Regions from separate parts of the Paenibacillus sp. FSL H7-0716 genome, predicted to be linked through region 4. Evidence: predicted binding sites of a transcription regulator. Region 4 holds the regulator's gene; each other region holds the start of a gene.

Region 1 (8,067 bases), on a different contig from region 4:
GCGTTGAGCCCATATCCTTTTCTGTCAACACATTATCAACGATCATCTTCGTCAAAAAAGGTGGAACAAGCTCTACCAATGTAGTAAAAATCAACATAATCGCCGCAGCGATCATTTGGATCTTATAAGGCTTGGCGTAGCTCAGCATCCGAAATAGAACCTTGCCGTTACTCTTGCACACCGGACAAGCTTGCGAATCTTCCGGCAGTGGATTGCGGCATTTTGGACAATTCCTTGGAAACTCTTTTTCAGAAGCGGTTGGCCGTTCCTCTCCTTTAGCTACAGCGCCAATTAATTTAGCAGCAAAACCGAATATAGAGGTAAGTGATGCTGTATAACGTATAAGTATAATAGGCCCCTCTTGGGTATCCACAAGCAACGAGCCGCCGCCTACCCCGCCTACTACCCGGGCATCGGTAATATTCGAGACTAGAAGCTTTGAGACCAGTTTCCCGTCCGTCCCCCAAACGGAAACCTCCTTCTCAGTCAATACAAGCCACTGCTCACCGAATTGCCCATCCTTCATTAAATCAGATACAGAGTGAAATAAAGGTTGTTCTGTAAGCTGTATTTCTATAGACTTGGGAAGTTTATCAATAGATGTCATACATTTCTCCCCTTTCTTTACCCACCTATTTACTCACATATATTTACAGTGGTAAAGATGAAAAAATGATTATAATTGTTTTGTATGGTTATTTAAACAAATAAAAAGACACCTCAAAAGGTGTCTTTTTGTATTACTTCCTATGGTACTGGCTATGCGCTTATTTCAAAGCTTTCCATACCCAGTTCTCTACTTCTGGCAAATCAATACCCTCTTCACGAATGAATTGGTGATGTTTCTTAACGATAGCATCCATTTCATCTGCGATCGCTTTATAGTCGTTAGCATTAGGCAAGCTCAGAACAGCTTCCTTCGCCAAGTCAAAGCGGTCCATTTGATTCAATACGCGCATATCGAATGGTGTTGTGATATCGCCATTCTCGCGATATCCGTGTACGTGCAGGTTATGGTTATGGCGATCAAAGAACAAGTCTTTAATCAGGCCTTCATATCCATGGAAAGCGAAGATAACTGGTTTATCTTTTGTGAAAAATTGATCAAACTCTTCGTCAGATAAGCCACGCGGATCTAATTTTTGACTTCTCAGTTTCAACAAGTCTACCACGTTAATATATCTAATTTTAAGGTTCGGCAGTTTTTCATGCAGGATAGAGATGGCAGCCAAGCTTTCGATAGTGGGTTCTGTACCTGCAGAAGCAAAGACAACATCAGGCTCTCCACCTTGATCGGTGCTTGCCCAGTCAATAATCTTCAGTCCTTTATCCACCAGCTCTTGTGCTTCATCCGCACTGAACCATTGTGGGCGAGGATGTTTGGAAGAAACAATCAAGTTAATTTTTTGACGGTCATTTAAGACGGTGTCAAAGACAGCCAGCAAGGAGTTGGCATCAGCCGGCAAATACTCACGGATAAATTCTGGTTTTTTATCAGCCAAGTGACCTAGCAAACCTGGATCTTGGTGAGTGTAACCATTGTGGTCTTGTTGGAATACAGTTGAAGTTGCTACCACATTCAATGATGGAATATCCGCACGCCAGCTTTGATCTGTTGCTTTACGCAGCCATTTGAAATGCTGAGTAATCATCGAATCCACGACACGTAAGAAAGCTTCATAGCTTGCAAAGAAACCATGGCGACCTGTCAATACGTAACCTTCAAGCAAACCTTCCGCCTGATGTTCAGACAACTGGGAATCGATAACACGGCCATAAGAAGCTAGGAATTCATCATTCGGTTCAATCACTTGATCCAACCATTGACGTTTCGTTACTTCAAAGACAGGTCCCAGACGGTTGGACATTGTTTCATCCGGTCCGAAAATTCTGAAATTGCGGTTCTCTTCGTTCAGAGAGATAACATCTTTCATGTATTTACCCAGAACGGCCATATCTTGTGCTATTACTTCACCTGGTTTGGAATTATCAAGTGCGAACTTACGGAAATTCGGTAAGTTTAGATCTTTAATTTGGTTGCCAGCATTAGTAACTGGGTTCATTCCCATACGTCTGTCGCCAGTTGGCAGAATCTCAGCAAGTTCAGCGTTCAGACGACCATTGTCATCAAATAATTCTTCTGGTCTATAGCTGTTCATCCACGCCAATAACGCTGGAGCATGCTTCATATTCTTTTGATCCACTGGAATCGGCACCTGATGGGCACGGAACGAGTTCTCATTCGGAACACCATCCCATTGCTTTGGACCCGTCCAGCCCTTAGGAGAACGGAAGACCAACATTGGCCAAACCGGACGCGTAAGGTCATTGTTGTCACGTGCATTCTTTTGAATCGCTTCAATTCTTTCAACGATGGTATCAAGCACCTTAGCCATTTCTGGATGCATTAGATCAGGATTTTCGCCTTCAACGAAGAACGGTTCCCAACCCATACCTTTAAAGTATGAAGTAATTTCTTCTTTGGATTGACGAGACAGAATCGTTGGGTTACTGATTTTGAAACCATTTAAGTGCAAGATCGGCAGAACTGCACCATCAGTAACTGGATTGATGAACCGGTTGGAGAACCATGAAGCTGCTAATGGGCCAGTTTCAGCCTCTCCATCACCAATAACAACAGCGGAGATTAAATCTGGATTATCCAGAATTGCACCTACACCGTGGGATAGAGAATAACCTAATTCGCCACCTTCGTGAATCGATCCAGGTGTTTCAGGGGCAGCATGGGAAGCAACTCCACCCGGGAAAGAGAATTGTTTGAACAATTTCTTCAGTCCTGGGATATCTTGTGTGATTTCCGGATAAATTTCAGTATAGCTACCATCGAGATAGGAGTTCGAAACCATGACCTGACCGCCATGACCAGGACCCTCAATATAGAACATATTCAAATCATATTTAGTAATGACCCGATTCAAATGGGCATAAATAAAGTTCTGGCCAGGAATAGTTCCCCAGTGTCCAATTGGCTTAATCTTTACGTCTGCTTCTTTCAGCGGTTCTCTTAACAACGGATTATCTTTCAAATACAGTTGACCTACAGAGATGTAGTTAGTTGCGCGCCAGTATGCATCAAGCTTCTCTAAATAAGTTTTTGATGAGTAATCAACATCCATGGATAATACCATTTCTTCCACTCCCCAAAATTTTTTCTGTGTCTACATTGCCGTAATTTCTTCCACAAGTACATCATACCGCCGCGAAAAATTAATTCAACCTTTTCAACAAATGATACGGTCCAATTTTGTGAAAATATGAACATAGTATGAAAAACGGTGTCAATTGTCTGTAAAAATACGTCAATATTAATATATATGTAAAAATATGGGCTGTAGTTTTCGGGGATATTTGCTACTTGTCCTTCATCTATTTTGCACAAAATAAAAAAAATAAGACCGAGAAAAATTCCCCAGTCTTACTTTTAATGAACGGACACAAAGGTATTAAATTTTAAGTATTTATAGTGGAAGCGCATATGGGAGAATTCAAATGGCGTGCCATTATCTAAAAAGAAAATCCCTTCCATAATGCTTACTGGCTCATTCGCCTGCAAATGCAGCAACTCTTGATCCGTAGCCTCAGAGGGTTCTGCGGATATCGATAAAAAGGATTTGGTTACCGCCAGATTTCGTGAATCCTCCAAATAATTAAAGATAGATCCTTCAATAATGGTCTGATTTAAATTCTGTACAATTTTGATTGGGATATAACCTGTTTCAATCATAAAGGGTTCATCATCAAAAAGACGCAAGCGAACGATTTTGTATACAAAATCATGTGGTCCTAAAAACAGATCCCGTTGCAAATCATCCGTTGGTGGAATGACCTCGAATTTCAAAACTTTAATCTTTGGCTTCTTCCCATTCATTTGAAAATTGTCGGTGACACCTAAATTAGAACCTTCGTAGTTAAAAATAGATTCATTTTTTATGTATAAAGGATTTATAAATGTCCCTGAGCCACGCTTTTTAAAAATAATGCCGGCATTTGCCATTTTAGTCAGAGCACTTTTAATAGAACTACGACTCACTTGATAAGTTTCACTAAGCGTTCGTTCATCCGGTAATTTCATGTCGGGAAACTTCCCAGCAAAAATTTTCATTTTTAAGTCATCAATAATTTGCTTGTAGACAAACTGTGTCATGAAGTACTCCTTTTCAGGTCGATACAAGTTTTATTTCAACCTTTACTATAACATAATAACCAGACGTTTATAATCTATCCGGCCAGCTTATTTACGTCGGCGATTTGTCATGCGATTGTACATCACTAAACCGGCAATGACCATGCCCAGCGTCCCCATACTACTTGCTGATTCAGCCTGCATACCAAACAAAATACACAGGTTAGTGACCAAGCTTTTTGTAAGTACAGCAACAATAATTAACATCAACGGGCGCCAAATGTTGTATCTTCTCATCCAGGCAACACTCCTAATCCAATTTTCTCAAACTATTGATCGATTTCATCTATTATATCACAAGATAGTAACCGCATTCATTTTCTATAACCGTAAAGGATTCGAAGCCGACGAGCATTTTTACTTCCCCCTATCTTTTTCTGTATTCTAGCCTAGCGAAGCGACGTCTATGCGTCATATTCGGTTTCAACTCCTCAGCTCTTCCTATCCGTCAATTACGCCTTTATTCGACTTTTGGTCTGGACTTATCCATTTTCACGGATTATAATAACGAATGCACACCAAAAGACGAACATTAAGGCGGAAATCATGAGAAATTATATGCAAATATTCCTAGGCACTTCATTTTCTAGCCTATCCCCAAAAGAAATTCAAATTTTAAAGGACCATCTCTTCTGTATCAATTCGGATGGGATGATAGAAATGATTGTTGCACCGGAGCACCCCGACTATCAACCCTTGCTTGATGCTTATCAAGGTCAGGACAATTTTCATGTATTAGCTGAAGGCCAGTATTTTTTGCCCGGCTTTATCGACCTGCATGTACACGCGCCACAATGGGCTCAATCTGGAACTGCATTAGATATCCCGCTCTATGATTGGCTAAATACTTATACCTTCCCACTGGAGTCTAAATTCTCAGACCTGGCTTTTGCAAAAAAAGTCTACGATGACGTGGTTGGTACTTTGCTCGCAAACGGAACAACTACAGCACTTTATTTTGCAACGGTGCATAAAGAGGCCAGTTTATTATTAGCTAAAATATGTGCGGAAAAAGGGCAACGTGGACTCGTTGGAAAAGTGGTTATGGACGATCCGCAGGGAAATCCTGAGAATTACCGCGACTCCGACACCCACACCGCACTAGTGGATACGGAAGAATTTATACTAGCTGTACAAGAACTTGCTAAATCTACTAAACAAGGCGTTTATCCAGTAGTGACACCAAGATTCATTCCAAGCTGCACTAATGAGGCTTTACAAGGCTTGGGAGAACTAGCCGCTAAATATGATACGTATGTTCAATCGCACTGTAGTGAAAGTGATTGGGCGCACGGTTATGTGCAAGAACGGTTCCAGAAGAACGATGCTTTTGCCTTGCATGATTTTGGTCTGCTCAGTGATAAATCTGTCATGGCTCATTGTAATTTTTTAGATGAAGATGATGTGAATTTGTTTGCAGAGACAGGAACAGCTATTGCTCATTGTCCGATATCCAACGCGTATTTTGCCAATAGTGTCATTCCGATCGCTGACTTCCATGCCAAAGGCGTGGAGATTGGTTTAGGCTCTGATATTTCCGGAGGTTTTTCACCTAGTCTCTTCGATAACATTAGACAAGCCGTAATGTCTTCAAGAATGCTGGAGGATGGTGTGAATCCCTCACTTTCTGCACAAAACCGCGGAGTACCCGGATCACGAATTACGATCCATGAATCCTTTTATCTTGCTACCGCTGGCGGCGGAGAAAGCTTAAGCTTACCTATCGGCCGGTTACTAGAAGGTTATGCATGGGATGTTCAAATAATCGATACGAAGGTACCCTCGGCGAAATTGCCAGTCTTTGATGAGAACGAGGATTTGCAAGATATTTTTCAAAAGATAATGTACCTGGCTAGACCTGAAAATATCCGTGAAGTCTGGGTACAAGGTGAAAAAGTTCATTCGCGTTAAAGATTAATTAAACTAGAAAACTTAAGGTGGGCATCGGAGTGAAAACACAAGCAAACGTACAAGAGCAAGCACATTTAGAATCACAGCTACTAACTGTTCTACCCGATGAAAAAGTTTCATTTAGTAAATCCGTCATTCTCGGCTTTCAACATGTATTGGCTATGGATGTCTATGTAGTGCCATTCCTTATTGCGATGTTAATCGGCTTACAGCCCAATCAGTCCAGCGCGTTAATCCAATCCACCTTTATTGCCGCAGGACTTGCAACGATTGTACAAACCTATTTCTGTATGAAGCTGCCTATCGCTCAAGGTCCTTCTTATGTTCCGCTGGGTGCGATCGTCAGTATTTATGCAGCTAGTGGTGGCGGGGGGCTCGGTTGGAGCTCCGTGTTAGGGGCCAGCTTAATCGGGGCTATCCTGGTTATTATTTTGGGCTATGCGGGGATATTTAATAAAATCGTCAAAAACTTTATCCCGCCTATCGTAGGCGGCACAATCATTTTCATTGTAGGTCTTTCTTTATTGCCTGTTGCGATCAGAGATAATATCTACGGAGCCTCCGGCGCTTCAATTAATCAAAATGTATTATTAGCTCTTATTTCAGGCGCTACACTGCTTGTTTTTGTGGTTCTCGGTACTTTGTTCCGTAATAAAGGATCTATCTTCCGAATTCTTTCCGTAATGATGGCGTTAGTAGTCGGATGTATTTCCGCTAATATTATGGGCGTTTTAGATTTCTCAGCGATAAGCAACGCCAAGTGGTTTAGCATGCCGCGGATCGCTTTTGTTGATTTCGGCTTTTCCTTCAACTTTTCAGCTATTATCACCATGGTTATTATTTATATCGTGCTGCTTGCTGAAACAACAGGCACATGGTTTGCGGTCAGCAATGTAATCAATCAACCTTTGACAGACAAAAATATTAACCGCGGGGTAATTGGAGAAGGGATTGGCTGTCTTATTGCTTCTGTGCTCGGTTCGACGCCTGTTACAGGTTATTCAACTAATGCAGGGATCATCTCCATCACAGGTGTTGCCAGCCGCCGGGTCTTCCTCGCTGTAGGAGGATGGTTTGTCCTCTTTGGTTGTTCTGGTAAACTCGCTGCTTTGATCTCTTCCATTCCATCCGCTGTAATCGGCGGCGTCTTCGCCATCATCTGCGGCATCATCGCAATTAATGGTGTGCAAGTAATGAAGAATGTAACCATCGGCGAAAAAGAAATGTACATTATTGCCTTACCTATGATCATCACCTTGGCGTTGGTACTCATTCCTGGTGACTACTTGAACTCTTTACCTACATTCGTGCAGTATTTATTAGGCTCACCTATCCTAGCTGCTTCATTGGCAGCGATCTTATTGAATAAATTATTGCCTAGTGGAAAATAGAACATAAAAAAGAGCAGCCCCTAAAGGAATCGATAGATCTCCTTTGGGGGCTGTCTTTTTTTAAAATAACATCCCATATTGGCCCCTGTCCCCTGCCTATTTCCACCCTTAAAGGCGTTTGACTAGACCAGGCTAAAGTCCCTGAATATATTGTTATTATTTATCCTATTTAAGGGCTTTTATTAATTGGTGGGGGTGATCATTCTGGCTATCCGTTACAGCATCATAATTCCAACCTATAACCGACTTCAGCAGCTGCTACTTACACTCACTTCATTCGAGACATAGACCTATCCGAAGGATCGGTTCGAGGTAATCGTTGCAGATGACGGTTCTACAGATGGTACTAAAGAAATGGTCGAAAGCTTTCAAACTTCTTATCCGCTTATTTATGTCGCTCAACAGGAACAACGCGGCCGTTCTGCCGTAAGAAATCTGGGGCTGAGTCAGGCAAAAGGGAAATACGTCATCTTCTGCGATGCTGATTTTCTGGTATTCCCTGAATTCATTAGGATCGTAAACCAGTATCACCGTAAATATCCTAAGTCCATAATTTCAGGT
Region 2 (8,067 bases), on a different contig from region 4:
AAATAGGCAGACAATATAGTCACGATAAGAAATATTTTAACCCTCATGATTCATCCTCCAAACACCTGTTCATTTTCATCTCATTCTCAAATACTTCTGGAAATTTCACTGGCGTATCTCCCGACGGCATATAGGTTTTGATTAGCGTCAAATAATCGAACTGTGTAGCAAAGCCTTCGTTCTGAAAATTGTATAACTTCAACACTTCCCCCAAATCGCCCCTCCCGAAGCTGTCGATTTCATTATGAGTGGTTAACAACGCGGCCATTCCTTTTCAAACAGCTCATTATAACTATACTAAAACACGGCTAGCAATGTTCTCAACTGCTAAAACAACGATATACCAACCTATCGCACGGAATTTATTCCATAGATTCATATTAAAAGACGATCAGTAATCTGCAATTTGCAGAAACTGATCGTCTCTCTTGTCTTACAGTCCTTCTTCTCCGTACAAAAAAACCGAGAAAGAGCACTTTATTTAAAAGTGTCTATTTCTCGGTTATGGTTTATTGATACGTTATTTTAATTAGTTAGGTTGTTCTTCCATCGCTCTAATGGATTCATCCACCTTTACCATCATGGAACATTCGACTCTTTTGCGGAAGACGTCACAGCTGAAGTCATAGGTTCCGACCAAGGAACCCGTCGCGTGCAGTGCATTGGCAGGACAACCACCGCTGCAGTAGAGTTTCGCCCAGCAGTCCTTGCATTCCGGCTTCGAGTAGCAGTTGCTCTCTTTAAATTGACATTGCAGCTCTGGCTTTGTGATGCCATCCCAGAGGTTCCCCATGCTATACTCTTCATCCCCTACGAACTGGTGGCAAGGAAAAAGCTCTCCCCAAGGGGTGACAGCAAGATATTCGGTTCCCGAACCACAGCCAGTGATTCTCTTCTGGATGCAAGGTCCTTCCGAGAGGTCAAGCATGTAATGATAAAAGGTAAACCCCTTGCCTTGTTCACCGCGACCGATCATTTCCTTGGCAAGAATTTCGTACTGGTTGTATATCTCCGGGAGATCCTCCTCGGTAAGTGCATAGGGTTCCTTTGGATCACAGATGACTGGTTCCATAGAGATTTTGTCAAAACCAAGGTCTGCGATATGAAATATATCGTTGGTGAAATCGACATTGTTACGAGTGTAAGTTCCCCGTACATAGTACTCTTGGTCTCCGCGCTTTCGAACGAATTCCTGGAACTTCGGAAGAATATGATCGTAGCTGCCTTTTCCGTTAACCGTTTGGCGAAGCCGGTCATGAACCTCTTTTCTTCCATCCAGGCTTAATACGACATTGTACATTTCCTGATTTAAAAACTCGGTGACCTCATCGTTCAGCAGCATCCCGTTCGTCGTGAAGGTGAAGCGGAACTTCTTTTTGTATTCTTGTTCTTTGCTTCTTGCATAAGCTACGATCTGTTTAACTACTTTCCAGGCCAAAAGCGGCTCGCCGCCGAAAAAGTCGATGTCCAGGTTGCGATGATGACCCGAATTTTCAAGCAGGTAATCGATAGCTTTTTGTCCAACCTCATAGCTCATGATCGCTCGATCTCCGTTGTATTTCCCTTGGCTGGCGAAGCAATAGTCGCATGATAGATTACAGGTATGCGCAACATTAAGACAGAGCGCCTTAACATAAGTTTTTCGTTTTTTTAAATCAAGCGAGAGGTTCTCATACTCATCTTTTGTAAAGAGCTGTCCATCATTTATAAGCTCCTCGATATCCACGATGGTTTCTCGAATGTCACTCTCAGAAATGGTGGAATCATGCTTATATTTCTCCAACATCATTGTCACGATTTGGTCGACAGAAGTTTTCTCATAAAGCGCTATAATTTCATATGCTAGGTCATCAACAACATGTACTGAGCCGCTGTAAGTGTCGAGCACGATATTGTATCCATTTAGTTTATATTGATGAATCATACTTGCTAATCAAGCTCCTTTTGCACACAAGTAGAAACGGCTTTGCCTTCCTTTAGAGGTAGCATCCATTTCTTAAAAATAGCCGCCCATCAGCAGAGCAATGGGCGGTAAAATTCCGAATCCTATCTGTTCATTGCATTTTCACACTTCTGGTTTGCAACGCCGCAGGAAGTTTTACAAGCGGACTGGCAAGAGGTCTGGCATGCGCCGCATCCGCCGTGTTTTGCGGTATCCATCAGTTTGCGTGTGCTCAGTGTTACAATTCTTTTCACGATAAAATAACTCCTTCTGTAATTTCTTGTGATCACTTTCACTTAATTTCCATGGAACATCGTAGCAACATCACGCAAGTACGTCTATGATTCCCGTCACCCAGCAGAGTAGAGAGGGCTTAAACATAAGTATCAACGTTAATTTTCGTGCAGTCGTTTATGCTTGTGATCATAGGATTCGGTAGCGGTAACCAGAGTCAGTGCAATACTAAAAAAGTGAAACAAAAAAGAGACGGCAATGATGCCATCTCTTCAATAACGATTTTTTCTCATACTTGTCCATCTATGGCATGCAGCAGAGGGACGAGAATAGCCCTCCTATCCATAACCGAACGGATGCTTTTTGTACTCTAAGGGGCTTGAGCCGACTCTATTTTTAAACACACGACTAAAATAGTACTGGCTCTTATACCCTACCTTCACGGCCAGATCCCCGATTTTGATATTCGGCATTACGTCATCCAGAATCTCCTTCGCCTTCGATATCCGAAGCTCGGTGACATAGTCAAGGAATGAAGCACCGATTTCTTGCTTCATACGCTTGCTAAGATAGGTTTGGTTGATATGAAATAGTGCTGCTACTCGAGTAATAGACAGCTCCGGATCCTGATAATGACTGTCAATATACTCGGTCACTTTTTGGATAAGCACTGTTCCATCCCCTGTATACCCGGGAAGCTCCCGCTCCTTATCCACCCTGCCTTCATGTGAATGCAAAGGATATTTTACCTGAAGATGCTCATCGATCCGATGAAGCAGCTTGTTCAGATCACTCTTCGGCACAGGTTTCAATACATAATCGAATGCTTGCAGTTGCACGGCTTGACGCGCATATTCAAAGTTATCGTACCCGCTGATGATGACAACCAGAACCGACGGGCAGCGTTCGCGCAATATATTCATCAGATCGAGCCCATTCATATTCGGCATGTTGATGTCCACAAGACATACATGTGGTGGGGCTTCCTCCACCATATTCAATGCTTCGTTTGCACTTTTCGCTTCTCCTGCAACCTCAAAAAGATACGGACTCTCCTCAATGTATTGTCGCAAGCCTTTGCGAATGATCGTTTCATCATCGACGATGACAATCTTCCACATCTTCATTCCACTCCCCGTCCAAAGGTATTCGAATGACCATAACGGTAATGCCATCTTCACTCTTTACTGCAAGGCCATATGGCACCCCGTAAGCTAGTCGAATGCGATGGTTTACACTGTATAGCCCAAAGCCTGTGGCAGAACGATCATATTTATCATCAATTAGGGCTTGATTTATCTGTTCAAGCTTCTCTTCAGGAATCATAACCCCATTATTTACAACCTTAATGACCAAATAATCTACCTGTTTATATGCTGTGATCGAAATTTTGCACTTTTGATCCCCAAGTGGCTTAATCCCGTGATAAATCGCATTTTCCACCAAAGGCTGCAGCATGAAGCGAACGACTTGGCACTGAGCAAGCTTTTCATCATATCGTAGCTCGTAGTCCAGAATCTCCTCATATCGCACACCTTGAATATGAAGATAACTCTCGACATGGTACAACTCCTGATCAAGTAGAATGTAGGGACTGCCTGTGCCAAGCCCTAATCGGAAATACGCGCTAAGCGCTTCCACCATCTCCACCACATTGTCTGCTCCATGTTCCGTTGCCATCCACTGGATCGTATCCAATGTGTTGTATAAAAAGTGCGGCTTGATCTGCTCATGAATCAGTCTGAGTTCCATCTCCTTTCGGTCCTGCTCCACAGCGTATAATTGAACAAGCATGTCATTGAAGCTTCGTCCAAGATCGCCGATCTCATCCGAGCGCGTAACATCTGCTCGTATGGTTTGGTTGCCGTTCTGCACATTTTCCATTACCTGGCGAAGCGACTGAATTGGACGAATAATGGAAGAAGCAAGCAGCATCAGAAAGACGATAAACGCACTACCGATAAGAACGCCTACCAGCAATGCAGTCCGCTGGGTTTTGATCACCGCGAGCGATAGACTTGAATTCGGTACTTTGAGTACTAACTTCCAGCCCTCCACATTTTGAATTGGAGCCTCAAACACACTCATGTTCTTCTTATCTGCTGCATCCTCCGCTCCATCTCCTTCACCCAGCTCTCTGCAATCGACGATAAGCTGGCCTGACTGGTCATATAGCATTACATCTTGAGCAATCTCCCTCATCTTCTTGACGGAGACGGCTGCGGCAATATAAGCTACCTCATCATTCACCGATGGATTCACGCGATAAAGAATGACGACGATTTCGGCTGCATTCGCTTTGGATACGATCGGATTGCTCACCACATAATTGGAATCTGAATTCAGCAGTTTTCGATAGTAGGGTCGGTTTAGTATCGAAAAAGGCTTGTCCCTTGCTGACCAGGAATTTCCGTGAATATCCACCACGCGTATGGATTCGTACTCTACTTTCTTCTTCGCCTCGAACTTATCGAACTCTTGCAGCAATTCATCTCGTGTCCACTGATGGTCCGAAGCTAGAGAAGCAAGCATGTCTATCTCTCCAATGCGCTGATTAAACCAATAATCAATCTGGTCGCTGCGTGCAGTAACCACTTGCTGCGTTAAGTTCTTATTCAAAGGGACAACCGTATGGTTCATCTCCAAATATATTGTTACAAGCAATGCAACGAACAGCAGCAAGAAGCAGCCTCCTGCGATTAACGTAATTTTTAAGTGAATTGATTTCATTGTAATCATAGCCCTTCACAATATCCGTTTCTTACATGCCCGAAAAAGACAAAAAAACACTAATCTGTGCAAATACATAATGCTGTACTAAATCTATAATAAGTCTTGTGCATATTTTCACATGAAATAACATTCATGTCTAGGCTAGAGATAAAGGATTTGCCTAGCAAATCTTCCTCTCCCTAGTGTATGTAACCAATCCACAACAGAATGAAGGAGATATTATGCGAACTCACACGAAAAAGCTGTTATCTATTCTACTAGTCCTCAGTCTTATGTTCACGCTTGCTGCTTGCGGCAGTAAAGATGCAGAGCCCGCTTCAGATGCAAACGGAGTTCAAGTCTTTGAAGGAGTTGGGCAAGGTAAACATGGCGATATTAAAGTACAAGTCTCCTTATTAGATAACAAGATCACTGACATTAAAGTGACAGAGCATAAGGAAAATGAAGTACTTGCAGAACCTGTTTATACGCAGCTCAAGCAAGATGTCATGGCAACTAACAGCGCAAAAGTTGATGCCATTAGCGGATCTACAGTTACAAGCAAAGGATATCTCGAAGCCATTCAAGATGCAATTACGAAGTCTGGACTTACCCTTGTCGCTGGCGCTGCAGTCAGTGGAAGCAAAGACAAAGAAGAAGTCGAGCAAACCTATGATGTTGTCGTCATCGGTGCCGGGGGTGCTGGCTTTAGTGCGGCTATCGAAGCGAAGAGCGCTGGAGCTAATGTAGTTCTGCTCGAGAAAATGCCAGCTGTTGGCGGCAACACATTGATTTCCGGTGGTGAGATGAATGCGCCTGACAACTGGGTTGAACGTGCTCTTGGCATCACAGATGACACGGCTGACTTGTTCTATAATGATACGATGAAAGGCGGAGACAACCTCGGGGATCCAAAGATGGTTCGTATTCTTGCCGACAATGCTCTAGCATCTGCCGAATGGCTGCGCGATGATATCAAGGTAGAGTTCTTGCCTGATCATCTGTTCCAATTTGGAGGCCATTCCAGAAAACGTGCGTTGATTCCTGTAGGTCATACAGGTGTTGAATTGATTACTAAGTTAAAAGCCAAAACAGACGCTGATCAAATCACGATCAAAACGAATATGAAAGCCGAAACCTTGCTGAAGGACGAAAGCGGCAAAGTAACAGGTGTAACTGCGACTTCGGGTACTGGCGACAAGATCACATTCCATGCGAACAAAGGCGTCATCATCGCTACCGGTGGTTTTGGATCCAATGTAGAGATGCGTAAGAAGTATAACCCTACAATGGATGAAAAATATATGACTACCGATACACCAGGATCTACAGGTGACGGTATCGTTATGGCAGAAACGATTGGCGCCAAACTGACAAACATGGAGAGTATTCAAACGTATCCAATCTGTAATCCTGAGACAGGTGTTATTTCCCTGGTTGCAGACTCCCGCTTCGATGGTGCGATCCTGATTAACCAAGAAGGCAAGCGCTTCGTTGAGGAATTAGAACGTCGTGACGTTATTTCTAAAGCAATTCTTGCCCAAACGGGTGGATATACGTATCAATTATGGAATCAAGGCATTGAGGATATTGGTAAAACGATCGAAGTTCATCAAGACGAATACGATCAACTCGTTAAACAAGGCTTGCTCTTTAAAGCCGATACGATTGAAGAGGCGGCTGATTTTTTCAAAATTGACGTGAACACTTTGAAAGAAACGATTAATAAAGTAAATGATTATGCGAAAACAGGTAAAGACCTTGATTTCAAACATCGCGGAGGATTGAAATCTCTTGAAAAAGGCCCTTACTACATCGAAAAAGCTGTACCCTCCGTTCACCATACAATGGGCGGCTTGGTGATCGACGAGAAGACTCGCGTATTGAATGAAAAAGGCGAGGTCATCCCTGGGCTGTTCGCTGCAGGTGAAGTAACAGGGGTCATTCATGGTGCAAACCGTCTTGGCGGTAATGCCATCGCTGATATCTTCACATTCGGCCGGATTGCAGGCAAACAAGTTGTAGCAGAGTAATTTTGTGTAACTGCTCTATTAATAAGTTAGCCTTAAAAACGTGCAAGATAACTTGTAGAGTGCCGGTTGACTGCTAACTTTCATGCTGCCCTCTATGACATAGCAAACCGCCCTGTTAGCAACATTGCGAACAGGGCGGTTTATTTATGGTGGAGCCTAGGGGCTACGCTCGTCTAACTCGCGGCTCTTTTATAGTTCTCTGTTAGTGGAATTAAAATTGCCCATTTCTTTTCTGGTACTATCACTAAAACTATAGCAATTATTTAGTGTCTACTTGACAAGGGTTCCTCACCAACACTGCCACCGACTCCACATGCACCGTATGCGGGAACATATCCACCGGAGTTACCTCCACTGTCTTGTATCCGCCATCTTCGAGCACCCGCAAGTCTCTTGCTAGTGTCGATGGATTACACGACACATACACCACACGCTCCGGCTTCATTGCAAGGATCGTTTCAAGTAACCGCGGGTCGCAGCCCTTCCGCGGTGGATCGACCACGATAACATCCGCCGTAATCCCTTGCTCTTTCCAATTCGGAATGACATCTTCAGAGGCACCAACCTCGAACACTACATTCTTCATCTCATTTAACTTCGCATTCGCCCGGGCATCCTCAATAGCTTCCGGTACAATCTCCACACCATATACCTTAGCTGCATGCTGCGCCAGGAAGAGGGAGATCGTACCGATGCCGCAATAGGCATCGATAACCGTTTCATTGCCAGTCAGTCCGGCATATTCAACGGTTTTACCGTACAGCACTTCGGTCTGTGCCGGGTTCACTTGATAGAACGAACGCGCTGAGATAGCGAACTGTACATCGCCGATGTAGTCATAGATAACATCTCTGCCCCACAGGACGCGGGTTTCGCCACCGAAGATGACATTCGTACGCTGAGTGTTGACGTTCTGGCAGATGCTGACTACATCCGGTAGCTGTTCGCGGATGCTGCCGATCCAGGCGTCCAGGTGTGGGATGTCGCGGCCGTTGGTTACAAGAACGACCATCATTTCACCGGTGCGAAAAGCTTTCTTCACGACGACATGGCGCAGCAGGCCGCGGCCGGTTTCTTCACTATAAGCAGAGATGCCAAGTTCTCTGCCGATATCTTTCACCTTGCGCACAACGTCATCATTATCTT
Region 3 (8,067 bases), on a different contig from region 4:
TTCCAGTGTTGTTGCAAAGTATTCCGCTACTACGTCAAGATGCCGGCTGGATAATTTCTTCCAGTCTTTTATGGCATACCCGATATCAGCAAGCCATTTACTTACCGTTGCCGAATAACAGGCCTGCAATATAATTGCGGCTTCCTCCGCTCCCCACCGGGCATACACTATAGGCAATAAGCGTTCCGCTAATTCCTGACGGTTAATCTGTGAAATACTGTGCAGCAGCTTGCGACGGCAATCATGGGATAAATGGGGGAGCTCACGTTCAATATCAGCATCCGAAGCCACCTTTGCCAAAAGACCCGCAGCCGTATTTCTGATACTTGCCTTGGGATGCCGCAGTGCTGATAGAATAATAACAGCATCTTGTGTTGCAATGGCGCCGATTAAGGCAAGTCGTGCTTCATAAACGCCATCCTCCAGCAAAGAGGCTAGTAATTGGGAGTACTGGACAGATCCGAGATGATCACGGCCTAAGATTGCTACTTTTTTGATTCTGTCAGAATAGCCTAGCGAATCCAATTCTTTAAGTAAGCTCTGTTTATCCAATGGATCTCTTTTGAAAATCATAAGTCCTCCTCGTTAACCTGTTCTTATTCCACCCGAACTTTATTCTCTATACCCTAATCTATCCCCTTTAAAAAAACTAGAAATCAGCATCTGGTTTCGTTGTTTCGTTGACCAAAAAATAAAGGTAACCCTGAAGCCGGTTATTCAACCTCCTTCAGAATTACCTTCATGTACTGCTTGCTCTAGTCATTCTTTTTCTGAATAAACACATACGTACTCTCATCCGACAGCTCATCAGCAAAGCTGAAATCAAATCCGTCGAAGCCTTTGATATCCTCCACACAGCTGATTTGCCGCTCAGCCATGTAGCGTACCATTTCACCTCTGGCCATCTTGACCAGGGTCGCTCTCTCTACTACCTTACCGCCGATCTCCTGCCCGAATATACAACTAACCATTCGAACGTTCCCGCCAATATAAGGGGAGATGCACTTGCTGTATTCCTTAGAGGCCAGATTCAGAATGATATCAGTCTCCGACAATAGCTGATCTGCCAGCTTCCTGTTCCAGAACTCGTAGATAGACTTGAAACCAGGTCCGCTAAGCTTAGCCTGCATCTCCAGCCTGTACGGAACAACGCCGTCAAATGGCCGGACGATTCCATAGAATCCGGACAATATCCGTAAATGCTGCTGAAGATATTCCAGCTCCTCCATTTGAAGTACCCCGGGTGCCATGTACTGGTACTGGATACCCTCATAAGAAAAAATAGCCGGTGTAAGATTCCGTGTTACATCCATATCCCGAATCCGTTCCACATTCAGCGTGGCGATGGCATCATTGCATTTCCATAACGATTTGGCTTCTTCATAATTCAACTTTTGTAATAAGGCCAGAAGAGTCTGCGACTCGCTTATGAATTGCGGCATCTGGCGGCAATCCAAGAAATCCGTATCCATCTTCATCTTCTTGGCAGGCGATATAATGATTCTCATGGTGCTCCCTTTTCTTACCCCCGCGGGGAATTTAAATGTAACCTTATCCTATCACACTTAATCTTCGTAGGCTTGGGGCAAGTTCATGAAATTTGTTCACTGCCGCCCACTTTGTGCGCCACCGCCATCTGTACCTGGGTTGCCGTTTCTCCTTGTCCCACCATTCATGCCGGGAGATCCGCCCCCATCTTTACCCCGCCCGCCGGTGAAGCCCTGTCCCCCGTTCGCTCTTGACCCGGAGTCAGTACTCGCTATCTTCTGTGCGGTAATAGCATCGCAGGAGACGAGCACCATGGAACAACTTAGCACTGCTATGAGCAAAGCGAAATATCGCTTGATCCGCATCTTTGAATCCCCTCTTTCCGAGCGAACATAGTTAACGTGGAAAATATCTTTTTAACATATAATCGTATACGTCCTTAAAACCCATGTAGGATAATACGATCAGCAGCGGATACACCGGGTAAATATACCGGGACTTGATCTCCCATAAAAGATAGAATCCGATAAAGCCCAGCACCACAAGAATCAAAGAGGTCTCTTCAAATCTTTTGGCTCTTATTCCACCAATTAAGCGAACGAGTATAAATACATACATCAGAAAATTCAGGACATACAGCAGCCACAACATTCCGCTTCTATAATTGGAGTCTGCCTTAAACAAATCCGTAGCAGCATTAGTGTAGCTATAACGGTCCATGACAAAGCCCATTCTTCCCCCGTTACTGGATGATCCGTCGTTTCCGAGCCCATATCGTTCCATCTGGTAGGTTCCTTCCGTCCAGGTCCAAACGATTTTTTTATAATACATCTTCACTAAGTCACTTAGGCCCGCCTCGGAGAGTTTATTACGGATTTCTTCTTTAAATAACTCCGTACTTTCTGCCTTATTATAATTTGCATCCTGCTGATAGATAGCGTAGCTCTCCCGGTTGTCCCAGAACCCAAACGTCTCCAGATTGATCCCCATATTCAGCCACATGTAGACAGGTGCAGAATTTTCGTTCATCGGTTCATCTACAACATTCGTCGCCTGCAGCACAGCATTTTGCGTCCAGCCGGGAACATTAAACAATATGGCCGTGATAAACAAAGCGCTAAAAACCTTTTTCACCCCGATAGAACGTATGTTAAATAAAAGACCCGCCACCACGGTAATCAGAAAAATAACACCGATACTGCGGAAATAGTTGCCTATTGCCAGTAAGAGAGCTGCGAAGAGAATATCCTTAATGGACCTTCTTTTGATAAATCTTATGGCAAAATATAAAGCACTTGTCAGGAAAGCGGTAGCGGTCACATCGTTATAGATAAAATTACTCATAAACAATGAAGGGATATAGGTTGCGGCAAACACGAGGATGCCATAATCCTTATCCTTGGACTTATAATTGAGCTCTTTATACAGCATGTAAATCATTAATGAGGTTAAGAGTGAAAACAGAATATTGAATATTTTGATTACCAGATAATTATCCGGAAAGATCAACAACAACGTCTTTAAATATAAAACGATCGAAAAATTAAACGGAAACATATGCAGATAGCCGTTCGTGTCAAACGACGAATAATCATTCCTGTACAGCATGTCGAGTGCCAATGAAAGCACTGTCTGCGAATCATCCGTCGGCAAGCGTGGAAACAGAAAGATAATCACCATCTGGATTGCAAAAGAAAATAGCAGTGTGGCTGGAATGACTATTTTCCAACTGTACTTATTAAGCTTCAGGCACATTTTATACAAAATAACGCTTAATGCCAGCACCACTGCGATCACTAGAATAAAAAGACCCAGCTGTTGTCTCTCCAAAATTGGCGTGTCCCCATATACGAAATAATTATATTTCGCCCTAATAAAAAAGGAGGATGCGATAAAAAGACCGATAAAGAATGCAAGTATGAGATACAATGTTTTTTGAATTCCTCTTATCATGGAAAACCTCCTTTGCGCAATCGAAAGCCCTTTACAATCCACTGTCCCGATTCATAAAAAGCATTATAAACACCCAAACTGAAAATCCAATGAAAATCGGATATGTGGGAATTCGCAAAGAAGAGATTTAGAAAGAGGGGTACGCAAATAGACCGCCCACTCACAAAGGCATGCGGTCTATCTGTCGTGTCCTATTTGCTGAAGCCTACCGCTTTTAAAAGCGGATATTGCGTACATCAGAAGAATTTACTATCCATCTTTTTTAAAAACCGATTATCAGCGATTAAACTTTTCACTCTCTTCGTTGTATTAGGCCCTTTCGGTGTGCTACCTCTTCTATTCAGCAAAATCCACCGTAGACATGCCCAGGCTTCAAAGATTTCAAGTTCTTCCTGATCTATATCATTTTCCAATAGATAAGCAGATCGGAACACATCAGCATAACGCTCGGAGATATATATTTTCAGCAGAATAAGTGACCAGGCAAAATCATATCTAGAGTCTCCCAACTGGCCGTTCGTCCAATCAATTATGGTATATCGCTCTTTATCCTCCACTATATTTCCGATATGAAAATCCCCATGAATGATACAGTCTTGCTTCATTGGAGTTTGCTCAACAAGAATAGTCAACACATTATAAATATCAGATTGTTCTTTGGCTTCAGGGAAAAAGTAGCCGATGAAATCGTATTTTGGCAGTTGTATATTTCCAATCTCTTCAACGCGAATTTTATGTATTTTTGCTAATAGGTTTGCGAGTTCCTTCATTTTCCGAGTATTCATTTTATGAATAGGGGTTCCGTCAAAACCTGTTAACAACACCTTATATCCCTCCGGATTGATTCCCCAGCCCACTGGTTTAGAGACGGCTACTCCTCGTTCGGATAGAACATCCAATAAACGATATTGAAACTGGACATCCGGTCTGGATTCCTTATTCCATGTTTTAAGTACATAGCTCTCTTGATCAGAATTAATCCTTATGACCTCAGCTTCAAATCCTTGATCCATTGTATGCGCAATTAAGCTGTCTTCCTGATTTAATAAGTCGTTTATGATTTCGTTGTGCTCTAGCCAATTTATGATAGATATAGGAGTTTTCAAAAATGGGTTCTTCCTTTCAGAGTCAGCTACAACAGATTTACGCAACTCAAAATTACAAATAACATAAAATAGATTGTTCTATCCAGTACATAAATACAGTATCCGGGCTTTCCTTTTCAAACTTTTTCATTTTTAAATACATATCCATTCCATCAGAAACATCATGCCATAAATCCGTAAATACAAAATCATATTTTTCCTTAGACATATGTTGTTCTGCATATTCGAAAGCATCTGCTTGGATAAGCCTGATCTTATGAGCATTACTGAATTGTGGCAGTACATATTTATTAAATAGATCAATGACATCTTGATTTTTTTCAACAACCGTTATGCTTTCAACATTAACTTTTTCAGAAACCATATAAGCATAATAGCCAAGTCCAAGCCCAAACGTAAGAACATTCCCACACGCTTTATCAACAGCTTCTTTCATTGTTTCTATTTCATTTGGCGTGATCGTCATCCAGATTCTGTCATTCTCCAAGACAGCCGGGAACATGAATTCAGTTTGAAAAAAACCAACCTGAGGAATTTGTCTTCCCTCTTCTGTCCGGATGATATCATTGCAAACAAAACCTTCAAAAGGTTTATATTTTTCATATTTTAATTCACTATTATTAATCTTTATAGTGGGTATCTTGATATTTTTATAATATGGATTGTCATAATATTCATTTGCATCAAGCTTATGAAGCATATTGCTAAAATATTGGTTGAACAATTCCTTATCATCAACATTATCAACCGTATCCATCCCAAAAGCAGCAGCCAGCATTAAACCAAAAGCGTATTCATAAGATACACCACAGTTTACGATTTCTTCAATTTCTTCTTTGTTAATAAAGTCGGGGGTATTATTCAAATAGCGGCTTAGTAAAGCAAACACTTTATAGTTATCCTCTTTTACTTTTTCTTTTATTACATTATTAAATTCCATATTCTCACCTATTAATTAGAATTTGTTTCTATGTCTCATGTTAGTCTTTCCAGATTGACTAGTAGGCAATACTCTCATTTTACCATTTAAAAATCCAGAAGAACAAAAACCGCTTTACTAATCCGTGACAGTTACCACTTCTACAGTGAGAAAATCTCACGCCAAATCTTCTAGTTATATGGTTTATGGTCCATTTTCCGCCTAATCCGCTCAATATTTCGTTACCCTATGTTAGAATAGACGACTTGTATAATTTGTGAAAACTTTCACTAATAGTCATGATTGATGGTATACTTAATAAGAAGATGAACTAAAGAGAATAACGATGGAAACTGTGGACGTAACCGTAGAAGATTTGAAGTTAGGAGAATAACAGCGACGCGCGCGCTTCTCCACTTCCAACTCCCTCTGATACTTCCTTTCTTTTTTGTCGGGTTCTTTTGGTACATCTTAATAGAGAAATATAAAAGTGGAGGGTTAACAATGAAAAAGAAAGCAGCTGGTGCTCTGAGTCTCGTCCTCTCTGTCATGCTCGTTACCGCAGGTTGCGGTAATGGAAACGACAAGGTGAACGAGAGCAAGAGTAATAACAACGAGAAAAAAGAAGTTGAAGCCGTCTCCGGGGCATCTGAAGCAAGCTACACACCATTCGATCAATTAAAAGATAAATATGATATCATCATTGTCGGTGCGGGTGGTGCGGGAATGTCCGCAGCGCTTGAGGCCAAAGAGAAAGGCATGAACCCTGTTATTTTGGAAAAAATGCCGGTTGCCGGCGGGAACACAACCAAATCCTCTTCGGGAATGAATGCTTCTGAAACGAAATTCCAAAAAGAACAAAACATTGAAGACAGCAATGATTTATTTTATGAAGAGTCATTAAAAGGTGGCCATGACACTAACGACAAAGAAATGCTTCGTTTCTTCGTTGATAATTCCGCGAGTGCGATCGATTGGCTGGATTCCATCGGAATCCGCTTGAACAATATCACCATTACAGGCGGCATGAACGAAAAACGTACACACCGTCCTGAAGATGGCTCTGCTGTGGGTCAATACCTTGTCAAAGGTTTAGTGAAAAACGTACAAGAGAAAGAAATCCCACTTTTTGTGAATGCTGATGTCAAAGAAATCACTGAAAAAGACGGCAAAGTAAATGGCGTCAAAGTCCTCTTTAACCAAACAGAGGAAAAAACAATTACGGCAGATGCTGTCGTTGTAACCACTGGCGGGTTCGGTGCCAATATGGATTTGATCTCCGAGGTAAGACCTGACTTGGAAGGCTACGTTACTACTAACCAAATCGGCAGTACCGGAGACGGCATCAAGATGATTGAGAAACTCGGCGGCACAACCGTCGATATGGATCAAATCCAAGTTCACCCGACTGTGCAGCAAGAAAAATCCTACCTCATCGGCGAAGCTGTTCGTGGGGAAGGCGCTATCCTTGTTTCCAGTGAAGGCACACGCTTCACCAACGAATTGGATACCCGTGATAAAGTAACGGCTTCCATCAATACACTGCCTGAAAAAGCAGCTACGCTGGTCTTTGATTCCGGTGTTAAATCCCGTGTGAAGGCTATTGAACAATATGACAAAATGGGCTTCGTGATTCAGGCGGATTCCATCGAAGCTTTGGCCAAAGAAATCGGTGTTCCAGAGGATAAGCTGGCAACAACGCTTGATACTTGGAACAGCGCCGTTAAGAATAAAAAGGATGCCGAATTTGGCAGAACTACAGGAATGGACAATGACCTGTCCACTGGTCCTTTCTACGCTATTAAAATTGCTCCTGGGATTCACTACACCATGGGTGGTGTGAAGATCAATACGAACACAGAAGTTCTGAATAAAGATGGTGAAGCTATTCCTGGTCTGTTTGCGGCAGGTGAAGTTACAGGCGGCTTACACGGACAAAACCGGATTGGCGGCAACTCTGTTGCAGAAATCATTATTTTCGGCCGTCAAGCTGGGATCAAATCTGCTGAATTCATAAAAGCAAAATAAGTAGATACTAGATACTATAGGCCTCACAGCAAAAAGCTCAAGCATCGGCAAGTTAGCCGCTGGCTTGAGCTTTTTTAATGTAATTAATCGCCAATAGTTCGGATAATAGTATCAAACGGATCTAATTCCAACGTTTGTTGTCCATATTCTGTATCAATCGTAGTTTTTTGAAGCTGGTCGCTATTGTTAATCACGACGAGTATTTTACTTTCTGGATAATACGCACACTCTGTATATAAATTATCCGTAATATACTTTGTGTCCTTTAACTCATTCCCGGCATAACGAATCACATTTAACAGCAATCTTGTATTTTCAAAGCTTAAGGTGAAAGAAGGCAGGTAGATCCCCTTTCCTTTACCAAAGGCATGGGCAGACAATGTTATCATCCCACTCTTTTCACACAATACCGCTGCCGAGCCATCCGTAAGATAAATGTTATTTTTAGGTGTTATGCTGGCTCCTTCAGGCACTAAATCTTGCTCATCTCTAGCCTCAAATGTCCATCTTCCATGAGCTACCTTGGAGCCTGTATCCTCATCCAGACCAAGCACATGGGCCATTCTGAAAAAG
Region 4 (8,067 bases):
TAAATATTGTAAAAATGAAAAAAATGAAAGCAGAAGGTGTGCCACTGAGCATGCTGACCGCTTATGATTATCCGTCTGCAGTTCTTGCAGAAGAAGCAGGTATCGACCTTATTTTGGTTGGTGACTCTCTTGGGAATGTAGTCCTTGGATACGATACAACTTTACCGGTAACCATTGAAGATATGGTCTACCATACCCGCTCGGTAACTCGAGGAGCACAGAGCACCTTTATCGTGGCGGATATGCCATTTATGACTTATCACGGAAGTGTAGATGAAACTCTGCGGGGTGTGCGCAGATTAATGCAGGAAGGGCGGGCTCATGCCGTCAAAATGGAAGGCGGACTTGAGATTTGTGAGACTGTAGCTATGGTTGTAGCTGCGGGAGTCCCTGTACTGGGACATATCGGTCTTACGCCTCAATCCGTGAATATGATTGGTGGTTACCGGATTCAAGGCAAAGATGCCAAAGATGCGCAACGCCTGATGGATGAAGCTAAGGCGCTTGAGGCAGCGGGTGCTTTTGCGATCGTACTGGAGCTAGTAACGGAAGAAGTAGCCCAAGCGATCTCTGAAGCGCTTAGTATCCCAACCATTGGGATCGGTGCAGGCCGTTACTGTGATGGACAGGTATTGGTTTTCCATGATTTGCTGCGGTACGCCTCACCTTACCGTGAGAAACGTTTTGTCAAAACTTATGCGGATGTGGGTAATGTAATCCGTGAGGGCATCAGCCAATATGTGAAGGAAGTGAAGGAACGTTCCTTCCCAGATGAAAGTCACGTTTTTAATGCAGATGAAACGGTTTTGGAATCTTTATATGGCGCTGCAAGAAAGGAAGGGAAATAAATGAGAGTCGTCAGAAGCATTGAGCAGCTGCGCGAAGCTTTGGAGTATATGAGACAAGGTGGCCACGCCCCGATTGGGTTCGTTCCTACGATGGGATATTTGCATGACGGACATGCCAGTCTGCTTCGCCGGGCTGGAGAAATGAGCAACACAGTGGTAATGAGCATTTTTGTGAATCCTTTGCAATTCGGGCCAAACGAGGATTATGATTCCTATCCGCGTGACGAGCGTCGTGATTTGGAACTCGCTGAACGTGAGGGAGTAGATATTGTATTTATCCCCAGTGTGGAAGAAATGTATCCGCAGCCTACTCGGACTACGGTCTCGGTATCGGAGCTTACTACCCGTCTTTGTGGGGCTTCCCGCCCTGGGCATTTTGATGGTGTAACCACAGTGGTTAATAAATTCTTCAATATCGTACAGCCGGATTATGCTTTCTTTGGGCTGAAGGATGCTCAACAAGTTGCAGTGCTTCGCCGAATGGTGTCCGATCTTAATATGAATGTTGAAATTATCCCTTGTCCGATCATTCGTGAAGGGGATGGACTTGCACTCAGCTCACGTAACGTATTCTTGTCTCCAGAGGAGCGTAGTCAGGCATTGGTGTTATCTCGTTCCTTACGTGAAGCACGTCAGTCTATTGAAGAAGGAAAAGTAAGAACCGTTGCTGAAGTGCGGGAATTGTTGACATCGGTTATTTCCAGCTCACCTCTTGCGGTGATTGATTATGCGGAGATCCTAACATTCCCTGATCTTGAAGGATTAGAGGATGAAGCTCTTTTATCAGAAGTGGATGGGGAAATTATTATAGCGCTCGCCGTGAAGTTTGGTAGAACACGTTTGATTGATAATAATGTATTTATTCCAAAGGAGGTTGCTGCACTTGTTTAGACATATGATGAAATCCAAAATTCACCGCGCAACAGTAACGGAAGCGAATTTGAACTATGTTGGCAGTATTACCATTGATGAGAGCTTGATGGAAGCCGCGGACATTCTTGAGAATGAAAAAGTTCAAATTGTGGATAACAATAATGGTTCGCGACTGGAAACCTATGTAATCCCTGGACCGCGTGGAAGCGGAGTGATCTGTCTTAATGGTGCCGCAGCTCGTCTTGTTCAGCCGGGCGATACAGTAATTATCATTTCGTATGCGATGTTGTCCTCGGAAGAACTGGAGTCACATAAGCCAACGGTGGTATTCGTGGATGAGAATAACAAACCAGTGAAGCTGGCTGATCATGAATTGCATGCTACAATCGCTTAATGTATGGACTTACGCCATGTAATGAATGGCAGGGATGAAAGACCCCGATCTCGCAGAAAATGAAGTCAGGCAAGCTGAACTGATTTCATCTTCAGTAAGGGGGGATCGCCCATGTTTCAACATTTGTTTGCTGAAATGAACAAGGTGCTTCAGGAGATCGTAACAGATTACCCTACAGCGGAGGGTGCCCGCCGGAACGAGCTTTTATGCAATTATAATATGCTGCATAGACTGAGCGATAAAGTGATGGATGAATGGCTCGCTTTCGCTGAGAAGCTTAGTTCCTTTCGCGAAAGTGCGGATTTTACAGCAGTGGTCGAAGAGGAAGTGCCGGAACAGGAAGCACCAGAGCTGTGTATGGATTCCTTTGTAAGAGGTCAGGGGTATTATAAGCTGCTGATGTATGGAAAGTGTATTGATCAGTTTAAAGAAGTTATTGCGCAATACCCGGATAGCTTGGCTGCTCGATTATATTTAGCCATCTCTTATCTGCAGGAAGGTGACGGTGAGTCCGCTTGGAGTCATCTGAACCATATGCTGGGCTTGATACGGGAAACCAAGCTGAAAGCCATGGTTTATAATGCTTTAGGCTGCATACGAGCCTCACAGGAACGTTTCAATGAAGCGCAGGAATTGTTTGATCTTGCTTTGCAGCATGACCCTGCGCTTCCGGAACCAAACGTTAACTTAGAGGTATGCCGCCGTCGTGGAGGGAAGCTGCACTTTGGAAATCAGCTGGTTTCCCTTTTGTAAAAGAATAACGGTTTTGGAAATTTCCATTCAAGCGATGCATCCCCTGAACCAGTGGTGTGCATCGCCTTTTTTCGCAACTTCTGTTATGCTGATTAAGAGTCTCAATTGAAAGGGAATAGAATTATAATGAAATTTGCCGTGCTTGATTTTGAAACAACAGGAACCCAATCCGTGGGTGAAATTATCCAGGTTGGCCTTGCAATTATAGAAGAAGACCGGTCCATCTCCCGGGTATATGGTTCCTATGTCAAGCCCGGAACGCCGATTCCTCCTTTTATAACAGGTCTGACGGGGATTACTGATGATGATGTGAAGGATGCGCCTGAGCTGGATGAGATGATGATGGAGCTTGTTCCGCTCTTGGATGATGTTGTGCTCGTAGGGCATAATGTCGCTTTCGACTTCCATTTTTTACAAAATGCTTTAGATCGTTGTGGTTATTTGCCATTTCAAGGGCGGATTTTGGATACGATTGATTTTCTCAAAATTTGCTTTCCTTCGCTCACATCTTATCAGCTAGGCTCTGTCAGTGCTCATTTTGGAGTGACGCATGATCGTCCGCATCAGGCAGATAGTGATGCACTTGCGACTGCTTTAGTGCTGTTGAAATGTCTGGAGGAGCTCTACGAGCTGCCGCTGCTTACGATCCAGAGACTCTGTGAGCTGTTTACTGAAGAGGATAGTGATCTGGGCTGGTACTTTGATGGTCTGCTGCGAGAGCGGGAAGCGGAGACGCTACAGCCTGAAGGTGATCTGACTTTCTATCGTCAATTAGCGCTTGCAGTAGGAGACTGGACGGAGTTAGCGCCACCTAGAGATGAGCATGCTGAGAATCCGCTAGCGAATTTATCTTTTACTGATTATATGGACGAAGTAACCAAACGACTTAAAGACACATTACCGCAGTATGAAAGCCGGGAAGCTCAGGATATTATGATCAATGAGGTGATGACGGCACTTGCCGAAGACAAACACCTACTGATCGAAGCGGGCACAGGAACCGGTAAATCGCTCGGTTATTTGTTGCCTGCCATTTATCAAAGCGTTCGCACCAATGAAAAAGTCATGGTCAGCACTCATACTATTAATCTGCAGGACCAATTGCGCGAGCGGGATATCCCTTTGTTAACGCAGGTAGTTCCTTTTCCGTTTAAAGCTGCTATTTTTAAGGGAAGAGGACATTATTTGTGTCTGCGTAAGTTTGAGCATAAAATTAATAAAAAGGACTTTATAAGCCCAAGGGAAGATGCGCTTACTGCCGCTCAGATGATCGTATGGCTCACTCAAAGTGAATCAGGGGATGATGAAGAGCTGAATTTAAGCGGCCGGGGTGGTGATTTCTGGGAGACGGTGGCAAGCGATACCGACTCCTGTCTGGGCCGTTCCTGTCCGTGGTTCCGCAAATGTTATTATCATAGGGCTAAGCATGAAGCTGGGATTGCTGACGTGGTCATTACAAACCACTCTAAGCTATTCGCAGATGTTAAGGCTGGGCACCAGCTGCTTCCGGCTTACGAGCATCTTGTCATTGATGAAGCACATCATTTAGAAGATGTGGCTGGTAAACATCTTGGCATGCATATGAAGCATTTCACTGTGGCACACACGTTATCGCGACTGTATAAAGATAGCCGAAACGGACAGCTTCCTGCTCTGCGCCAGATATTACAGTCGTCAGGCAGTGAAGAGGCTTCAGAATGGAGCGGAGTCATCGATCGGATTTACCCGGATCTGCTTACCGTCAAAGAAACCTGGGATGCACTCAGCGACAAGCTGTTCAGCCTTTTGCCGGAACGCAGTGATGCAGGGGCGGGGGAAGCGGGACAACTGGTTATGCGGTTGCTTCCCGCCCGTAAGCCGAAGGATTGGGATGAATTAGTTGCGCTAGAGAACACTATGAATCTGACGTTAAGCGACATCATCCGTAAGGGTGATAAAATGCTTAACGAGATGCGTGACCAGGAAAGCCAATCCTCAGCAGACAGTCTTGTTACTGATATTAGCGGTTTATTTAAGGATTTGGCTTCCATCCGTGAGCAAGTAAGATTCTTTATGGGGCTGAATGACGATAATGTAGTATATTGGCTGGAGGCAAATGGAAATTACCGCAGCAAATCACTACAGCTGTATGCCGTCCCTGTGGATGTTAGCAGCCAGCTTAAAGAGTTGTTCTTCGATAAGAAAAAAAGCATCGTGCTTACCTCGGCGACGCTGTCTGTAGATAAATCTTTTCAATTTATGATTGATAATCTCGGACTTAACGAAGCTGCGGAAGAGGGACGTCTAATGACCTCACTCCTTCCATCTCCCTTTAAGTATCGTGAGCAGGCACTGTTAGTTATACCGCGTGATTTTCCTAGTGTGAAGGGCAGTGTGGGCGATGCTCGATTTGTCGATACACTCGTACAGTCATTATCGGAAGCTGCTAAAACAACACGTGGGCGGATGCTGGTTCTGTTTACTTCTTATAAAATGCTGCGTCAGGTATATGATCCGCTTAAAGAGGCTTTGGCCTCACAAGAGATTACGGTGCTTGGTCAAGGCGTGGAAGGTGGCAGCCGGAGTAAGCTGATCCGCCGCTTTCAGGACAGTGCAGCATCCGTTCTGCTGGGGACGAGCAGCTTCTGGGAAGGTGTAGATATTCCAGGTGAAGCACTGACTTGCCTGGCCATCGTGAGACTTCCGTTTCAACCGCCGAATCACCCGTTGGCGGAAGCGAAGTCGGAGTTATTGCAGGCCCAGAAGAAGAATCCGTTCATGAAATTATCAGTTCCTCAAGCGGTTATTCGTTTTAAGCAGGGATTCGGAAGACTGGTTCGCACGGCGCAGGATCGCGGAATAGTTATTGTTTATGATACAAGGGTTATTGAATCTCATTACGGAAAGTATTTCCTTTATTCATTGCCTGGTCCCAAAATGGAGCATATGCTTACTGATCAAATGGTCCCTCGCATAGCGGAATGGCTAGAGGATGGCGGCGCTTCTTAAAACGCTCGTCTTCAGTTTAGCTCCTCCTTATCCTTAAGGGCGGTCTGTTACAGTACCGCCCTTAGTAAGGAGAGGTAGACGTTTGAATATGGATTTACACAAGAACATTATTATTTTTAGGAGGAAAAATATGAAATCGGATAAAATATCAGAAGCCGTTGTTCGCAGACTACCTGTGTACTTGCGTTTTTTGAATGATCTCCAGAATCGCGAAATATTAACAGTTTCCTCTCAGGAACTTGGACAAAAGCTTGATCTTAATCCCGCACAGATTCGTAAGGATTTAGCATATTTTGGTGACTTCGGCAGAAAAGGTATCGGCTACGATGTAACGTATCTTATTGAGAAAATCCGTCATATCCTAAAGCTGGATCAACAGCTTAATGTAGCTTTAGTTGGAGCAGGTAATCTCGGACATGCCTTGTCTAATTACAATGCATATCTTAAAGATACTATGAAAATCACGGCTATATTTGATTCGTACGCTCCTAAGGTTGGACGTAAGATCAACTCCCTTACTGTGCAACCGATGGATGAACTAGGCAGCACGATTCGTGAGCAAGGTATTCGCATTGCCATTATTACCGTACCTGATTCAGAAGCTCAAAATGTAGCAGATATTCTCATTTCTTCTGGGATTGAAGCGATTTTGAACTTTGCCCCTGTGATTCTGAAGACACCACCGAATATCCGGGTGCATGCAGCTGATTTTACAACTGATCTGCAAAGTCTTGCTTATTACTTGCGGGATGGAAAGGAAGAAAGCGAACATGAACAACAATAAAACGATAATTAAGGGCGGGTATTTTCTGACTCCGGGAACGGATGAGCCGGTTCTGAGTGGATATATGACTATTGAAGATGATTTAATCACTTACATAGGAAAAGAAGAGCCTCAGATGGAAGCTGGAGTGCAAGTGGTTGATGGCAGCCGTCTGCTGTTCATGCCTGGACTTGTAAACACACATGGTCATGCGGCGATGTCTTTGCTGCGTGGATATGGAGATGATTTAGCGCTACAAGTGTGGCTTCAGGAGAAGATGTGGCCGATGGAGGAAAAGTTCACCGGAGATGATGTATACTGGGGAACCTCCTTATCTGTATTGGAAATGCTGAAGGGTGGAACTACGACCTTCCTCGATATGTATGATCATATGGACCGAGTAGCCGAGGTAGCTGAGTTATCAGGTATCCGTTCCGTATTGATGCGTGGTGTGATCGGGTTATGTCCAGAGGATGTACAGAATCACAAGCTTGCGGAAGCGATTTCTTTTGCCCGTAACTGGCATGGAAAGGCTGACGGTAGAATTACTACTATGATCTCGCCACATGCCCCTTATACTTGCCCTCCGGACTTCCTGGTTAAGTTCGTGCAGGCAGCGCATGATCTGGATTTACCGATGCATACGCATATGTCCGAAACGAAACGTGAAGTGGAACAAAATGTGGCGGATTACGGGTTGCGTCCTGTAGCTCACTTAGAGAAGCTTGGAATGTTCACACGTCCCTCGATAGTTGCACATGGTGTTCATTTAAATGATGAAGAGATTGAGATCTTGGCTCGCCATAATGTGGGTGTATCTCATAATCCGGGCAGTAATTTGAAGCTGGCTAGCGGAGTGGCTCGGGTTACTGATCTTCTAAAAGCTGGTGTGAAGGTGTCTCTTGGCACGGATGGCGCGGCAAGCAACAATAACTTGGATATGTTTGAAGAGATGCGGCTTGCAGCTCTCATTCATAAGGGTGTCAGCGGTGATCCAACGGCTGTTCCAGCTCCAGAGGCTCTGCGTATGGCTACAGAATATGGCGCGCAGTCCATCTTTTTAAATAATGTAGGCAGACTTGCTGTAGGGATGAAAGCTGATTTCATTGCTATTGATATCGATCAGCCGCATTTGCTGCCACACACAGATCTGTTGTCTCATGCAGTTTACTCTGCTAGCGCTCAGGATGTTGAGCATGTGTGGGTGAATGGTAAACAGGTCATCAAGCATGGACAATGCTTAACCCTGGATGAGGAAGCTATCCGGCGTAAAGCGCAAGAAGCCTTCGAAGGTTTATTGAAGCGTTAAGTCTGGAGAATAACGAATAAATAAAAGGCTGCGACTTTTTGCTTTTAGCAAAAGTTGCGGCCTTTTGTGTATTTTTAAGGCTGGGAAAGCTAGAAAATTATGAAATTTTGGATAAACACGCGGGTGTGTTATATAATCA

Evidence for each region. Region 4 encodes Rex, which represses fermentation and respiration genes when NADH is low (regulators of the CRP and FNR family bind a similar motif). Its sites were predicted from a motif close to TTGTGAAATATTTCACAA; they were not measured.
Region 1: a site for Rex is predicted at 3,266-3,283, ahead of MHH60_RS25740 (phosphoketolase family protein). Genes of this name have one in related genera too.
Region 2: a site for Rex is predicted at 2,223-2,240, ahead of scfA (six-cysteine ranthipeptide SCIFF). Genes of this name have one in related genera too.
Region 3: a site for Rex is predicted at 5,742-5,759, ahead of MHH60_RS16940 (flavocytochrome c). Genes of this name have one in related genera too.

The regions. Positions count from the first base shown of each region.
Region 1 is NZ_JBBODA010000028.1:25,740-33,806, reverse strand. Features, by position in the region: gene MHH60_RS25745 (ABC transporter ATP-binding protein) at 1-607, opposite strand, end outside; gene MHH60_RS25740 (phosphoketolase family protein) at 768-3,149, opposite strand; gene MHH60_RS25735 (GntR family transcriptional regulator) at 3,443-4,165, opposite strand; gene MHH60_RS25730 (hypothetical protein) at 4,253-4,441, opposite strand; gene guaD (guanine deaminase) at 4,751-6,115, shown strand; gene MHH60_RS25720 (uracil-xanthine permease family protein) at 6,154-7,506, shown strand; partial or broken gene MHH60_RS25715 (glycosyltransferase) at 7,711-8,067, shown strand, end outside.
Region 2 is NZ_JBBODA010000012.1:153,464-161,530, forward strand. Features, by position in the region: gene MHH60_RS17095 (hypothetical protein) at 1-47, opposite strand, end outside; gene MHH60_RS17100 (hypothetical protein) at 44-214, opposite strand; gene scfB (thioether cross-link-forming SCIFF peptide maturase) at 530-1,924, opposite strand; gene scfA (six-cysteine ranthipeptide SCIFF) at 2,047-2,196, opposite strand; gene MHH60_RS17115 (response regulator transcription factor) at 2,515-3,297, opposite strand; gene MHH60_RS17120 (histidine kinase) at 3,272-4,858, opposite strand; gene MHH60_RS17125 (flavocytochrome c) at 5,131-6,921, shown strand; gene rlmD (23S rRNA (uracil(1939)-C(5))-methyltransferase RlmD) at 7,181-8,067, opposite strand, start outside.
Region 3 is NZ_JBBODA010000012.1:108,281-116,347, forward strand. Features, by position in the region: gene MHH60_RS16910 (hypothetical protein) at 1-573, opposite strand, end outside; gene yaaA (peroxide stress protein YaaA) at 756-1,508, opposite strand; gene MHH60_RS16920 (hypothetical protein) at 1,605-1,853, opposite strand; gene MHH60_RS16925 (glycosyltransferase family 39 protein) at 1,885-3,441, opposite strand; gene MHH60_RS16930 (aminoglycoside phosphotransferase family protein) at 3,678-4,547, opposite strand; gene MHH60_RS16935 (spermine/spermidine synthase domain-containing protein) at 4,600-5,487, opposite strand; gene MHH60_RS16940 (flavocytochrome c) at 5,971-7,494, shown strand; gene gnpA (1,3-beta-galactosyl-N-acetylhexosamine phosphorylase) at 7,578-8,067, opposite strand, start outside.
Region 4 is NZ_JBBODA010000002.1:28,253-36,319, reverse strand. Features, by position in the region: gene panB (3-methyl-2-oxobutanoate hydroxymethyltransferase) at 1-848, shown strand, start outside; gene panC (pantoate--beta-alanine ligase) at 849-1,739, shown strand; gene panD (aspartate 1-decarboxylase) at 1,732-2,115, shown strand; gene MHH60_RS02975 (tetratricopeptide repeat protein) at 2,227-2,868, shown strand; gene dinG (ATP-dependent DNA helicase DinG) at 2,995-5,856, shown strand; gene MHH60_RS02965 (redox-sensing transcriptional repressor Rex) at 5,987-6,640, shown strand; gene MHH60_RS02960 (amidohydrolase) at 6,627-7,928, shown strand.